2 regions of the Lysinibacillus sp. NPDC093190 genome follow, and region 2 is predicted to be linked to the other one. Evidence: riboswitches for the same ligand, from Rfam matches in the RefSeq annotation. Region 2 holds a riboswitch; the other holds the start of a gene.
The links. Region 2 has a riboswitch for cobalamin ahead of nikA (nickel ABC transporter substrate-binding protein). Riboswitches for the same ligand answer to the same signal wherever they lie in the genome.
Positions count from the first base shown of each region.

Region 1: it holds a riboswitch for cobalamin, as region 2 does, so the genes downstream of both, ACQKOF_RS14035 (ABC transporter substrate-binding protein) here and nikA (nickel ABC transporter substrate-binding protein) in region 2, are expected to answer to the same signal.

Region 1 is NZ_JBNNVG010000016.1:82,295-90,327, reverse strand. Features, by position in the region: gene ACQKOF_RS14065 (sigma-70 family RNA polymerase sigma factor) at 1-434, opposite strand, end outside; gene ACQKOF_RS14060 (S9 family peptidase) at 699-2,687, opposite strand; gene ACQKOF_RS14055 (ribokinase) at 2,826-3,776, opposite strand; gene ACQKOF_RS14050 (hypothetical protein) at 3,811-3,936, opposite strand; gene ACQKOF_RS14045 (hypothetical protein) at 4,147-4,563, shown strand; gene ACQKOF_RS14040 (precorrin-3B methylase) at 4,676-5,350, opposite strand; gene ACQKOF_RS14035 (ABC transporter substrate-binding protein) at 5,404-6,405, opposite strand; cobalamin riboswitch at 6,574-6,759, opposite strand; gene ACQKOF_RS14030 (GTP-binding protein) at 6,916-8,033, shown strand, end outside.
Region 2 is NZ_JBNNVG010000009.1:110,107-118,139, reverse strand. Features, by position in the region: gene ACQKOF_RS09815 (methyl-accepting chemotaxis protein) at 1-916, opposite strand, end outside; gene ACQKOF_RS09810 (ABC transporter ATP-binding protein) at 1,717-2,517, opposite strand; gene ACQKOF_RS09805 (ABC transporter ATP-binding protein) at 2,530-3,306, opposite strand; gene ACQKOF_RS09800 (ABC transporter permease) at 3,318-4,127, opposite strand; gene nikB (nickel ABC transporter permease) at 4,129-5,082, opposite strand; gene nikA (nickel ABC transporter substrate-binding protein) at 5,158-6,768, opposite strand; cobalamin riboswitch at 7,126-7,324, opposite strand; partial or broken gene ACQKOF_RS09785 (DUF1572 family protein) at 7,482-8,007, opposite strand.

The sequences.
Region 1 (8,033 bases), on a different contig from region 2:
TTTACAGTACCCTCCGGAATTTGATTTAGCTCGGCAATTTCTTTGTTTTTTAGTTGCTGAAAATATTTCATATAGACGAGTTGCTGCTCCGATAAGGATAAATGTTCCAATAACCGCTCCATATCAGAGTAGATGACCCATTCAACTTGGTGATGTTCTTGTATTGAAATAGTTGGTTGACGTTTTCGCAAATGGTCTTTACAACAATTGATTAAGACGCGCACGAGCCATGTTCTGGCATATTCGTGTTGTTTAACGGTATGCATTTTTTTTAGTGCCTTGTAAACTAGGTCCTGCATCACGTCTAAAGCGTCTTGCTCATTTTTCAGATATGTAAAAGCCATGCGATATAAAATATCTTCATCCATTTCAATAAGTGAAAGTATCGCTTGATGATCCCCTCGAATAGCACGCTGCACGATTTCAAATTCCATCCTTTTCGCCTCCTTCCTCCATTAGACGGAGCGATGCTTCATTTCGTTCAAAAATTTTAAAATTATTTAGGAAACTGTCTATGGGATTGTCTTTACTCTTTGCGCCAAAGATGTTCCTTTGAAGATATAAGTTTTTAATTCCTTCTTCAACGAATCTACGCCGTTAGCTGAAGAGCAACTATCTTGACGAAAACAGCCTTTGTTATGTAAAAATAATAAGTGGCAAAAGAAGTATTTTCACTTCTTTTGCCACCTATATTTATTTTATAGATATTTCACAAACCAATCCCTAATATATTCTAGTCTATTGATTCTTAACGTTGGTTTTCCGCTCCTAGAAAGTTCATGATTGGATTCTGGGAAGCGAACAAATTTAGTTTCTTTTTTACGATGTTTCAAGGCAATAAATAATTGCTCTGCTTGTTCAATCGGACAGCGATAGTCTTTTTCGCTGTGTAAAATTAACAGTGGCGTCTCCACATTGTCTACATATTTAAGTGGCGAATGATTCCATAGTTTCTCTATATTGTCTAGTCCCGCTTGAATTTGCCAGTCATTGAAATAATAGCCGATATCACTTACGCCGTAAAAGCTAATCCAGTTAGAAATGCAACGTTGCGTAACAGCTGCTTTAAAGCGATTTGTATGACCGACAATCCAGTTTGTCATGAAGCCCCCATAGCTCCCACCTGTAACTCCGAGACGGTTTTTGTCAATGAAATCATAATGCACCAATGCATAATCAACAGCGGCCATTAGATCATTATAATCATTGCCGCCATATTCACCACGAACCGCATCAACAAATTTTTGACCGTAGCCATGGCTTCCGCGAGGATTCGTAAAGAGAACCGCATAACCTTGTGCAGCAAGGATTTGGAATTCATTAAAATATGAGTTGGCATACATAGCATGCGGTCCACCATGGATTTCAAGAATAAGTGGATACTTTTTCCCTTCCTCAAATCCAATAGGCTTCATCATCCAACCGCTTACTTTCCAACCATCTGCCCTCTCATATTCAATTGCTTCTGGAACAGATAATTCTCTCGACTTTAAAAATTCTTCATTAACTTTTGTAAGTTGTTCCTTTTCACCAGTATTTAAATTTACGTGAAATAGATCGCCAGGATTTGTAGTAGTGCTGATTGCGACTACCGCTTTGTCATTCTTATAGTCAAGTGAAAAACCATAGACATACTGATCATCATTAATCGCTGGATATAATTCTCCAGATAGATTACCAAAATAAATAGCTGTATTTCCGTGATCTGTCACTTGGAAGTAAAAACTTTTATTATCCTCCAACCATTGGACACGAGGAGCAACTACACCTTGCAGGAAATCACCAACAACATAATCACCGACAGGCGCGTCAAATTCACTCGTTATACACGTCGTATTGTTATTTTCCAAATCATAAATCCATAACTTTGCTTGTGTCGCATTTTCAAATTCTCTTTCACTTCCAATATAAGCTATGTAGCGGCTATTCGGAGACCATGAAGTAAGATAGAACATACCCGTTCCTTCCGTTAGCTTGCGACCATGTTTTGTCTCTAAATCCAATAAGTAAATATCACTTATGAATGAAAAATCTAGATCCTCTGTTAAGTCAGCAATGTAAGAAAGGTATTTTCCGTTTGGAGACCATGTACCAAGTTGTAAATTATGTTTCCCTTCCGTAACTAGCTCTAATTCTCCAGATTCAAGATTGACGATTGCAATTTGAGAAAATTGCTCCATATCAATAAACCCAGCAGCATCTGACTTATATTTCATCTTTTCTATTACAAGTGGTTTAAGTACTTTATCATCTTTCTTATCATTTTCAGCTTTATCATAAATGCTTTCATTTTTACCTAGCTTTACTGCAAATGCAATATTCTTACCACATGGAGACCAAACTGGTGATGTCGCACCGTTTTTACAATTAGTAAGTTGTTTCGCTTCCCCACCTGCTTTAGAAAGCACAAAAATCTGTGGCTTGCCATGTCTCGTTGATACAAATGCGATTTTACTGCCATCTGGAGACCAAACTGGTGAATTCGTTTTATCTTCTCCAAATGTCCATTGTTGAGTCTTTTTTTCATGCAAGTTTATGTAAAATAAATTAGACACGTAGTCCTTTTTCTTCTCATCAATATGCGTCTCTACATACACAACTTCTGTTCCGTCAGGTGATACTTGTGGATCTGCCACTGATTTTAATTGATATAGATCTTCTGGTTGAATCCCTTGTTTCAAAGTCATATTTTAAATCCCCTTTGTGTTAAAATTTCATTACTTATGTAGAATATTTCGACGCCCTAAGTATTATTCCTGCTTTTAAGGAAAAATTGTTTTTTATCTCAGAGAGGATTTTACAGTGGTGAGATTCTAACGGGTGACTTACTGCATCAAAAAAAAAACGTAGCTGCTTCGCAATAATGACGAAGAGCTACGGATATCATTTATTTCAAGATTGATTCTGGGATACGCGGTTGTGCACCCATTTGAGTAACGACATAAGCGGCAACTTTCGTGGCAAAAACGATCGAACTTCGAAGCGACTCCCACCCTACATAGTGCTACTGTCAAAGCTCCATTAAATGCGTCTCCCGCACCAGTTGTATCGATCGTGTCAACACGCAACGCATAAACCCAGCCACTTTCTTCATGATTCATATAATAAGAGCCTTTAGATCCAAGTGTAACGACTACCGTTCCGACCCCTTTATCTAACAATGACCTACATGCGGAGCGAATATTTTCTTCTGTTGTCACTTCAATCCCCATCAACTGTGCAAGTTCTGTTTCATTCGGAGTTATAAAAGTAATATTCTTCAATAAAGAATCTGGTAATTTTAGAGATGGTGCTGGATTTAGGATGATGATTTTTCCATGTTGAGATGCGATTTCCACTGCCTTTTCAACTGCATCTAGCGGTATTTCAAGTTGAAGAAGAAGTGCTTTGCTTGAAGAAATGATAGTAGCTTCCTGTTCAATTTGTTTAGGAGTAACTAGAAAGTTTGCACCAGGAAACAAAACAATCGCATTATCACCGGCATCTGTCACTTGGATTATCGCTTGCCCAGTAGCTCCCTCCTTTCGAATGGAATCAACATAAACGCCTTTATCTTTTAAATTTCTTATCGCGTGCTCCCCGAAATCATCTTTGCCTTCTTTTCCAATAAAATGAACATTTTCTCCTAGCTGACTTGCTGCTACAGCTTGATTAGCACCTTTTCCACCGTAATAAACACTATGGAACGCACTGTGAAGCGTTTCACCATTATTTACAATATAAGGAACACGAAAGACAAGATCGATATTAATGCTCCCAACTAATGAAATATGCATGCCAGTTATCATCCTTTCATAAAATCTCTTTTCTTTAATACGGATAATAATTGGCCTTTTTAGCAACTGCAGGCGGCTTCAGTATACTTTCTTCTACTATCACAGGATTATAAAAAATATGTTCTGAAACATCATCTGCAATAATTTTACGATTTGCCATTACAACAATTGCTGGATCTATACAATAAAGAACCTTCTAAATCTTTCTAAAGAACTAGTTGAACTTTTGGGTCAGTAGTAAATCAAATCCACCTTCAATAAAGAAGGCACTCTTATTAACCTCAACTTTTTTGGAGCAATGCTATATTACATAGGCTATAATTAAAATAGAAAAATCTAATTAAAATTGATTTTATTAGGAGATAGATATATGGATTTAAAAGCATTAGAGCTATCTTTTGTGTTTGGCATTATTTATTTCTTTTTCGTAATCTCATTCTTTTTTAGAAAAAGAGGAAAAATAATTTTGTATAGTTTTGTAGCTATTATCCTTTTAAGCTATGCAGTATTACTAATTGTTCGTCCATATATACAGGATGCAAAATATAATAAATATACTCAAATGGTTGAAGAACATTTAGAAGAGAAATACTCAAATGCATCTTGGAAAATTAGTGTAGACAAAGATTCATTGTCAACAACATCAAATAGATACGAAATACAAGTGAAATTTGATGATGAACCAACAGTGCTTTATGGATATAGAGTAGAAAATGGTAAAGTCATTCAAGCTTACGTATCTTTCGAAAATAATGCATATCGGAACGGAAAGTACTTAGAAAATTAGGTTATAGATACTTTACTAAATACCAAATTAGAAAACCATGCAATTGAAATGCCTACAATTTATTTCTGTAGGCATTTTATTGCGGTAAAACGAGATGATTATGAATCTAGGATTAAGTCTTACTTTTTAATAACTCCCAATAATCAGCAGATTTTGTTCTGCGATAAAATTTATAAAAAGGTTCATTCGGACGAGCGTGTTCCTTATAGAACTCAATGATTTGCCTTAAAAATCCTTCAACCTGCTCTACTCCTACCCTTTTTGCAAACAGCGTTCCGGCTTGTGCATTCGCCCCCATTGGTACTGCTCCTAAATAGACGTCAAAGCTATCCTTTTGATAGACAAGCCCAATATCATCATAGACCGCATTATAACAGGCTGAGGCACAGCCATTGACATTTAAACGTAATCCTGTAGGGACCGTTATTCCTGCTAATGCATGATATAGCTGTTCAGTAATCGGTGCTGCCTCCATCTTATCACCGTCACAAAAATCACAGGCCTTCATCGCTACAATTGGCCCTTGCTTTGCCACATACAGACCAGCATTTTCTAGCTCCCCAATCGTATTTGCTACATCTACTGTTGGAATAGATAATAATATGCTGAAAGAGGCAGAGTATTTGATCGCACCGGTCTCCCCTACAACCTTCGCTATTGTTTGAAATTGTGCAGGCGTATAATGTTTATTAATAATACCAGGACTTACGGCAAGACGAGTAAAACCCCCTTTATTGTTTAGCTTTTCAAAGGTTTTGTCCGGTATATTCGTACGGAATGCATTCATAAATAATTCTCCTTATGAAAAAGGAGCTAGCAAAACGCTAGCCCAGATTATTTCTAGTTTTTAAAGCTGTCAGGATAGAAGCCTTTTGCTAATACTTGAATGGCTTCTGCAGCACGAACTCCTTCTGACGCAGCAGAAAGCGGTAAGATCACAAAGCGTTCATTTTTTACTGCTTCCGTTTCCTTTAAGGCTGGATCATTTTTTAAGAAATTTATTTTTTCTTTCGCCGTTGTTTCTCCGTAATCAACGACAACAACAACTTCTGGATTTCGTTCTACTACATTCTCTTTTGATACCGTAGTCCATCCTGATTCTACATCACCAAAAATATTTTTACCGCCAGACATACTAACAAGCTCATTCATAAAGTTCTGTCCAGCAGTAAAGACATCTTTATCACCACTATCAAACACTAATACCCGCAGTTCTTTCCCATCTTGCGGTAATTTTGCTCGTACTGCATCTACATCCTTTGTCATTTTCTCAATTAAAGCTTCTCCACGATCCTCAACGCGGAAAATTTTTGCGATATTTCGAATATCTGTGAAAATATCGTCTAAAGTTGGTTTCGTCATATTTGAGGCAGTATGTAAATAAGTGTGAATCCCTAAGACCTCAAGCTCTTCAGGTGTACCAACACCTTTCTCTCCAAAGGCACTTTTCCAACCACCGTATAAAAAGTCTGCCTCAGCATTAATAACCTGCTCCTTTGAAGGATACTGTTCAGCTAACACAGGTACTTTATTGTAGGCAGCTTGCAAGGGCTCATAAATTTTGTCATCTAAGTATGCCGTCCCTACCATTGAATCTTCTAAACCTAAAGCCAGCATAATTTCTGTCACGTGTTGATTTAAGCTAATCGCTTTTTTTGGTGCTTCCTTATATACTTGTGTTGTTCCATTATTTTCAATCGTTACTTCTGTCGTTTCAGCATGTGAAGGCTCTACCTTCTCATCTTTTGCTGCAGATTCTGGTTTGTCCTTTGCGTTACACGCGCCTAGTACAGCGATCAATGCTATTGCAAAGACAAGCCATACGTGTTTCCATTTCTTCATGTCCTCTTCTCCTTTGATGTTAAATATATAGAAAGAAATCATTAGACTTCTTTGCTACCGAGTTAAGTTTCTAGAAAAGGGCATAAAAAAATCCCCTTGTTTCCAAGAGGTTAGCATAGCGAAAGAAAGGTTCTTCAACCTGTTCACTATCTCCATCCTCGTGGTTTAAGTAAAAAATATATATTGGCAGGTATCCTGGCTTAGGTTCGTCATCTATACGCCTTCCCATAGCGTAGCTACAGTGGCATCTCGTATAGACTCCCCATTTACAGTTGCGGGACAGCATCGGATTTGCACCGATTTCCCTTTTAAGCAAATGACAAAATCATTTGCACCAATACGTCGTTTTTATTTTGTTGTAAATAATCAGATTCACAATCTCACAAATAAATCATAATAATAAATATATTAAATATTTTAACACTATTGCGACATAAACACTACACGAAATATTTTTTTACCCAATTCTGTTACAATGTTGATATGAATTAATAGAAACGAGGATTTTTTATGAATGTAACAATTGGAGTACTTGCTCACGTTGATGCAGGAAAAACAACATTTTCTGAGCAGTTACTATTTCATACAAACAGTATTCAAGCCCGCGGGCGAGTAGATCACCAGGACACATTTCTAGACAATCATGAGTTAGAGCGTCAAAGAGGCATTACGATTTTTGCGGAGCAAGGTCGCATGACGATTGGAAATGATACATATACGTTAATCGATACACCTGGACACGTCGATTTCTCGCCAGAGATGGAGCGTGCCATTCGAGTTATGGATTATGCCATTATTATTGTTAGTGCGGTTGAAGGACTACAAGGTCATACTGAAACAGTGTGGCAACTTTTACGCCAATATCACGTCCCAACCTTCTTCTTTATCAACAAAATTGACCGTGAAGGGGCAGATGTTGAAGCCGTTATGGCACAGCTTCAAAAGGATTGCTCTGAGGATGTACTATTCGTAGATGACCCGCTCCGTTCTGACTATGTTTCCAACCACATGATGGAGTGGCTTGCAGAACGTGATGAGCAGCTTCTCGATGCTTTTCTTAATGAGACATTGGATAGCTCTAGCTGCCTTACTCATTTACAAACGATGGTTAAACAGGAAAAGGCCTTTCTATGTTTTTCTGGCTCTGCCTTGAAAGATATTGGGATAAAGGAATTCCTAGCACAGCTTCTCCTACTTACAGAGATACATTTTCATAACAATGCCCCGTTTCAAGGTGAGGTGTTTAAAATTCGTCATGATGGACATCAACGCTTAACTTTTTTAAAGGCATTGCAGGGAACGTTACATGTGCGTGATGAATTTTCCTTTGGAGATGTAACAGAAAAAGTGACTGAGATTCGACTATACAATGGCAGCCGTTATGTAACAGTTCAAGAGGTCGAGGCTGGGGAGATTTTCGCAGTTAAAGGAATTAGTGAAGCAAACATCGGAGATATCATTGGTAATTCAGGTAACCCGCAGCCCTATGAATTAGTACCGACATTACAAGCGAAAGTACAATATGAAGGCGATCAGCATATAAAGGAAGTATTAAAAATTTTCCGCATACTCGAAGCGGAAGAGCCATCATTACGTGTGCTGTGGCATGAAAAATTTCAAGAAATTCA
Region 2 (8,033 bases):
GTACATCACCTGTCAATGTATCCTGTTCTTCAAAACCATGTGCAATATCTTGGATCGATTCTGAGACAACTTCTGTTGCCTGTGTCACTTCTACACTACTCGCAGTGAGCTGCTCTGAAGTTGCTGCTACCTGCTCAGATGAATTAGCGACATGCTTCATCGTATGTCTAAGCTTTTCTGACATCGAATTAAAAGAAACTGCCAGCTGTGCAAACTCATCTTTTGTTTTAAATTGCAGGTGCGTTTGTAAATTACCATTTGAGAAATTGTCCATTTCTACTACAGTTTGTTGAATATTTTTCGCTACTCTTCGCCCAAAAACTGTCGCAATAATAATGCTTATAAGTAAAGAAACTATTGCTAGTACAGCAATTTCTTTACCACTTCTGTCGCCTTTTTGCTTTGTAGCCTCTATACTCGCCTGCATTTCGTTCTGCTGAGCAGTTGCCATCATTTTCCCAAACTCAACGAGCTTGAGAGAGCCTTTTCCTAAAACTGGTAATGTCAACTGCTGGGCTTGCTGTTTTTCACCACTTTGAAAAAGCGGTACAATTTGTTCATCTATTGGTTTTTCCCATGCCTCTAACTGCTTTAAAAACTGTTCAAAATCTACATTTTTATGTCCGAGTTCTTCAATACGATGAATGGATTTATGTAAGGTATCTCGTATTTCAAGATGATTGTTGAGCATATCTTCTTTCCCATATAACATATACCCCCGAATGGCTGCGTTTGCCCGAACCGTTTGGAAGGAAATATCATTATATAAGTTGATTAATTCTGTGTTTTTTTCGATTTCTGCAAGTGTGTGTTTATTGTCATTTAAATAATACATTGCAATACTAGTGATTAGTAATAGAAATAAAAATATTATACCAAAAGCAAATTGCAGTTTTCGTTCTACCGTTAATCTCATACGACTCCCTCTATTCTACTATTTACATTAACTCTCTTGATTATAGCCCGGATATGCCTATTATCCTATAATAAGTGCGCCTTTTATCATGAATTAACTCTAAAATTTTACAAAATTAAAACACATCTCCAAATGTCTTGACTTCTCTAAATTTTATACAGCAAGTCTCTCAACCTTAGGTCCAATGCCTAAAGCGATTTGATTTCCGTTCCGGCTGGGCGCTTTCCTAGGGGCGTCCGATGAGCCGCTTTTGTTGCTGACGCTACGTTAGCACTACGCTTTCGCACAGAAAACATCCGCTTGCGCTGCAGGGTCTCGGGCCAACAGATGTTTTTTGCGTGAAAGCGAAGCGGCAGCAGCACCGATGTTGGTCACGAAGGCATTATCACAGGATGTGATGGTTTTAGCCTTCGTTCCTCTATCGCTAATCCCCAAGGAATCGCCCAGCCTCCACTCCAATCAACCTATTTACATGGAATACATATCAAAAAATGGCATCTCAATTATTTAGCGATGTACTAAAAAAGTCTATTTATAAATAAGAGACATATTTTCAATAATGTTCAATTCTACTGATTGCATTTTTTAAAAGTGGTGCTATTCATATTTAAGCCCTAATGATTACATAGATGGTAATGCAAATTTAATGTTACTCATAAGATTTATGTACGGAATCAATTGCTAATGACCGTACACAGCAGGAAGCCTTTGAAATTGCAATATTGATTGACGAAAATACTTCGATGTACCAGCTTTTTTTGCATAGAAGAAGTCAGCAAAAAAATCGTAGCTATAATTGGCTACGATTTTTTATGTTGTCTGTCTCTGGGATGTACAGGCAGAATAGCGTTGTATAGTTCAAGCGAAGCATGATGTTTAAATGATTCGTCCTTGTTTATTTCCTCAACAAGCCGACCTTTATGCATCACTAGTATTCTATCTGATATAAAGCGTGTTACATGTAAATCATGAGAAATAAAAATATAAGATAACTTCAGTTGCTTTTGTAACGATTGAAGTAGTTGCAATATATTTTTCTGTAAGACCATATCGAGGCTACTGATAGCTTCATCCAACACAATTAGTTTTGGGTTTATAGCAATTGCTCTGGCAATATTTACGCGTTGCTGTTGACCTCCACTAAGCTGTGAAGGATATTTAATAGCAATATTGCTTTCTAATTCGACACAGTTGAGTAGCTCCTTGACCTTACGTTGCCTTTCGACTTTGGAAAAATTTTCAAAATTAAGAAATGGTTCTTCTATTATTTCTGAAATAGTTTGTTTTGGATTAAAGGAGTTAAAACTATTTTGAAAAACAGCTTGTAAATCTCTTCGAATCCCCTTTTTGTCTTTAGAGCTAGCTTGATATAAATTCACATTATTAAATCGTACAATCCCACTCGTTGGATTCTCTATGCCCAAAATTATCCGACCTAATGTACTTTTTCCTGAGCCACTTTGACCGACTATTCCTAAACATTCGCCTTCCTGAAGTGAAAATGTGACCTCTTGTAATACTGGTATTTCTAGTTCTTTTTGTATAAATGACTGCCTCTGATTATAGTACTTCTCAACATTTACCACTTCTAGTAGAGCCATCTTCTACCACCTCTAAAAAGTAATTCTCGATTGTAAAAGTTTTTTTGTATACCAATGCTGTGGAGCGTCAAAAAAATCAAAGACATTCGCCCGCTCAATGAGTTCTCCCTTATACATAACAGCCACTTCATCAGCAAGTTCAGCAATAACGCCAAGATCATGTGTAACAATAATAATCGCTGCATCGGTTTCATTTCGAATTTGATTGAACAATGTTAATATTTTCTTTTGATTGACTGTATCAAGAGCCGTTGTAGGTTCATCGGCAATGTATAATGTAGGCTGCATCGCAAAAGAAAGAGCAATCATGACACGTTGCAGCATCCCTCCACTCAATTGGAAAGGATAATACTGTAAAAGCTTTTCTGGATTAGGTAAATTTACTTTATCCATTGCTGAAATAGCTATCTGTCTTACTTCTTTTTTATTCATGACGTAATGTGCTTTTAATGTTTCCCGAAAATGCATTTCTAATGTTTGATTACTATCAAACGCTACCAATGGATTTTGTGTAATCATCGATAAATGCTTTCCTCGATAATCTCTCAATTTTTCTTTTGTTACAGATGTTAAATCAATATTTTGATATAAAATTTGGCCCGTCGATTTCGCCATAGCCGGAAGAGATTGCATAATTGCATGACATAACATCGACTTACCACTACCACTTTCACCGATAATTCCCAATATACGGCCTTTATATGCGGTTAAATTTATAGAAGATAAGATTTCCTTTTCATCTATTTGCACAGTTAAATCTTTGACTTGTAATAAGATTTTTCTTTCCATAGCTATCCCTTTCAATGATCAACTTGCTTGTTAGGACTAGACAAAATATTAAATAATAGGACTACGATGATTATTGCCACACCTGGATAAAGCATAAGTTCAGGATGTTGTCGAATATACTGTTTACCTTCACTTATCATCATTCCCCACTCAGGAGTAGGAGCTTGAACACCTACACCAATAAATGAAAAGCCAGCAATTTCTAAAATTACTTTTCCTAAATCTAAAGAAATAATCGTCAGCATCGGCGCCATTATATTTGGCACGAAATGGCGTAGGATTAACTTAACCCCTGAAGTTCCACTAATTTTAGCAGCTTTTATAAACTCTTTTTCATTAACGCTTATAAATAAGCCTCTTAAAATTCTTGAATAATAAATAGTTTGAGTAAAAATAAGCGCCAATAATACATTTCTTAAGCTTGGACCCAAAATACCTAGCAGTCCAAATGCAAGAACAAGCGTTGGGAAAGCTAATAAAATATCACAGATACGAATAAATAAATAATCAATGATTCCTCTCTTGAAAGCTACTATTGCCCCTATGCATATAGCAAAAAAGCTTGCTATTAATTGAATGAATATAGCTGATCCTAAAGAATAGCGAATACCCAACAGTATACGTGAAAGTATACATCGCCCTAAATGATCTGTGCCGAAAGGATATGCCCATGATGGAGCTAAAATCTTTTTAGACACATCCACCAAAAAAGGATCATTCGGCATGATCAAAGGAGCAAAAAGCCCCAACAGCCCAATGAATGTGAGTGAAGCTATACTAATCAATTGTTTACCGTTTAATCTTTTGTGCAATTTAATCACTCTACTCTCTCCCCCTCACCATCATTAAATGAGGATCAAGAACTCGATGTAATATATCTGTACATAAATTAGCAAAAACATAAATAATAGCGATTATTAGAACATAACATTGCACAACTGGATAATCCCTATTAATAATTGATTCTATTAAGTAGCGACCTAAACCCGGCCAGCTAAATATCTGCTCTACAATAACAGCCCCACCCAATAAATTTCCAAGTGTCATACCAAGCATCGTCGTTAGCGGAATAGCAGCATTTTTGAAGACATGTCGACTGAGAATAACAGATTTTTTTAACCCCCGTAAATGTGCATACTGAACATAATATTTTTGTAATTCTTCTATGACGCTTGTACGAATTGACTGAACAAACAATCCAATAGTGGGTAATGCCAAAGATACTGCTGGTAAAATTATATGTAAAATAGTCCCTTTACCATTTGTCGGGAAAATGCCTAGCTTCAAACTAAATAAGGATAGAAGAAAAAAACCTAACCAAAAAGTTGGGATGGATACACTAATAATGGATAATAAGCCTATAATCTTATCAAATACGGAATTTTTATAAAGAGCACTTATAATACCTAGAGGAATACTAAAGCCAATAATACATACAAATGCAGCTAGGGCTAATTCAAAAGTTGCCGGTAGTTTTTCTAATATTTCTTGGGCAACGGGTAATTTACTCACAAACGATGTACCAAAATCGAAGTGCAACACACCTTTTAGCCATATAAAATATTGAATCAACAAAGGTTGATCAGTGCCCAATTCCGATCGTAGCGCCTGTATTGCTTCTGCCGTCGGTGTGATTCCTGACAATCTAAGTATTACTTCCGCTGGCTCTACTGGAACAAAACGAATAAATAAGAAGGTCATGATTGAAACCCCTAGTAAGACAAATGGTAATGTAATAACTCGTTTTAGGCAAAAAAGCCAAGTTGATTCGTACATTTCTTTCATCACTTCCCAAGTCTTCATAGTGCAAAAAGAGAGGAGTCAGTTTAGACCCACTCTCTTTTCATTCTCTTACTTTAAATCCATTTGAGCATAAGGAATATCATATTCAGATGCACGAGGGTTAAAATCTTTCATATTTTTATGGTATATAACGGTATTCGTTTCATATGAAATTGGATAGAATAATGCTTGGTCATGGAACATTGTTAAAATATCTTTATACAATTGAACACGTTCTGCTTCATCAGTACCAATTAATAATTGATGTATTTTGTCATCAATTTGTACTACGTTATCTAGGCCTAATTTTGCTTCATAAACGCCATTTGCATTCGGTGTTGCTGATTCGTTTGCGAAGCTGTGTGGGTCTGTTGGCGGACCGTTTGTACGCCAGAAATTAATATCTACTTGATTATCCATCAATTTTTGGAGCCCTACCATAACATCAGCGCCTTCAAGGTTTAATTGGACGCCTATTTTTGCTAATTCCCCTTGCATTAATTCTGCCATAGGTTTTTGGATGGCATCCGTTGCAATATAAATTAAATCTAATTTAAGAGGTTGCCCATTTTTGGAACGGATTTTATCACCTTTTTGTAATGTCCAACCTGCTTCATCTAATAGCTGCTGGGCTTTTTCTGGATTGAATAGGATTGTTTTTAACTCAATATTGGCATATGGAATAGCATCCCAAAATAGCGTATTGGCAACTTTTTCTGTACCATGGGTAATACTTTCAACCATTTGTTCTTTATTAATAGCATATTGAATAGCCTGACGTACTTTTAATTCTGCTAATGGTCCAGATTGTGTGTTAAACAGTAATGCACGTGTAGATAAAGGCTCAGATGTAGCCGTTTTGTATTTACCGCTATCTTTTAAGAAAGTGTAGTTATCTAAGCTAATAATGCCACGACCATAAATTAAATCTAATTCTTCATTTTCAAATGCCAGTGACATAGATTCTGAATCAGGAATAATTTTCACTTTTACTTTGTCTACCAGTGGCTTTTCACCCCAATAATGTTCATTGCGGCTAAAAATTGCATATTGATCTTTTTTGTATTCCGTTAATACCCAAGGACCTGTTCCAATCGGAGCTTTAATACCTTTATTAGTTGCATCTCCCTCAGGGAATCCGTTATCCTCTAAGAAGCGAAATGGTCGAACAAACGCCAATTCGTTTAATACGGGGTAGTAGGGTGCATCTAACTGTAAACGAATTGTATAATCATCTTCTTTCACAACATCTACAATATGATTCACCATCCCCATCCAGGAGTGTGTTTCACGATCTGCTAAAACTGCTTTAAAATTACGAATAACATTATCTGCATTAAAGGCTGTCCCATCAGAGTATTTGACATCTTGTCTAAGATGAAATATGTAAGCTTTTTTATCGTCAGAGATTTCCCATCTCTCTGCTAATTTCGGGGATATTGTCCCGTCATCGTTATACTCTACCAATGATTCATACACCATTGCTTGCGCAGTCATTTGATTTGGTAAATAAGTATGCGGATTTAAAGGCCCTATATCTAGCGGCCAGCCAATTGTTATCATTTTTCCTTCGTTATCTTTTGTTGTACTTCCATTACCTTCATTCGAGCTTGAACACCCTGCTAAAATGGTTAACATCAGTAATAGAATGAAAGGCAATAAATTCTTTTTGAATAACATTAATTTTGCTCCTGTCTATTTATTGATGCTAGAAAGAAGATTGATATATTATTATACTTCTCCACAATACTTCTAATTTAAAACTCATAGCATTCGGGGAACGCCGCTAAAACCCGAAATTCCGCCGCTAACCAAACAATTTGTCTTGCTAATTTCGTATAACAAACACTACGAGGTTTCAAAGTTGTTTTTGTATTAAATACATAAAACTATGCTCTCTCTTTATTCGCACCTCACTTTGATGTAAACTACTAAGATTAGAAAAAAGCATAAAAAAATCCTTATTCCATATGAATAAGGATAGAAAAACTCATCATTAAAAGCCTTCCATCCATCTCCCTATCTTTCGTAGATCTACAATGAATCTTATTACAAGCAGGCATTCTGGCTTATGAATCTTCATTTTGCTTCACCTTCCCAAGTACTTACTTAGTGGTATTTTTTGAAACAAAACTCCTCATTTACAGCTGCGGGACAGCATGGGATTTACACCCATTTTCCTTTTAATTGAGTGAAAAATTATTTTTCACCTAAAACTTGTAATGGTAATTATTAAATTTAATAATAAACATAACACGCTTCAAAGACACACGTCAATTTTATTTTCTGAATATAATAAAGTTTCGAGATTTTTAAATGCTTTTTTATTTTAAAGATAGTTATGTACATTCCATCAAAAAAAGCCATCTCATACTAGTGAGACGGCCCCATTTCTATTGTTGATGTTTTTTTACCATAGACTCAGTATAAGCCTGAGATTGTCCCTTTGGAATACTTAATGTTTGCCACTCAGTGCCCTTTAGTTGCTTAGCGATGTAAACGATTTGACCGACATGTTGTGAGTAGTGGGACATCTGTCTTTCGATAGCATCTATCACGGAATGCTGTTCTCCTCTTATCGTTACAAACCCTTGTAAATCAGCTTCCGTTAATCCTTGTAAAGACTTGCCAGCCCTTTCCCCATACAGTCATAACCTCTTCTTTTGACTGAAGGCTATCGGTAAATTCATCATCACGATTTCTCGTTGCTTTCTCACCATCTGTCGTTAGAAAGTCTGTCCATCTCGACATCATATTACCACTTACATGTTTTACAATCACTGCGATACTGTTTGAATCTTCATTATACGCCCAGTGCAATTGGGCCACTTCCAGTTGGACGAGTGTTTTATCGCCTAGCTCTTTGACACTTCTAAATCTTTTTTGGACAACATTTAAATACGTTTGCGCTACCGTCATTGTTGAACCCCCATCCTCTTTTCTAC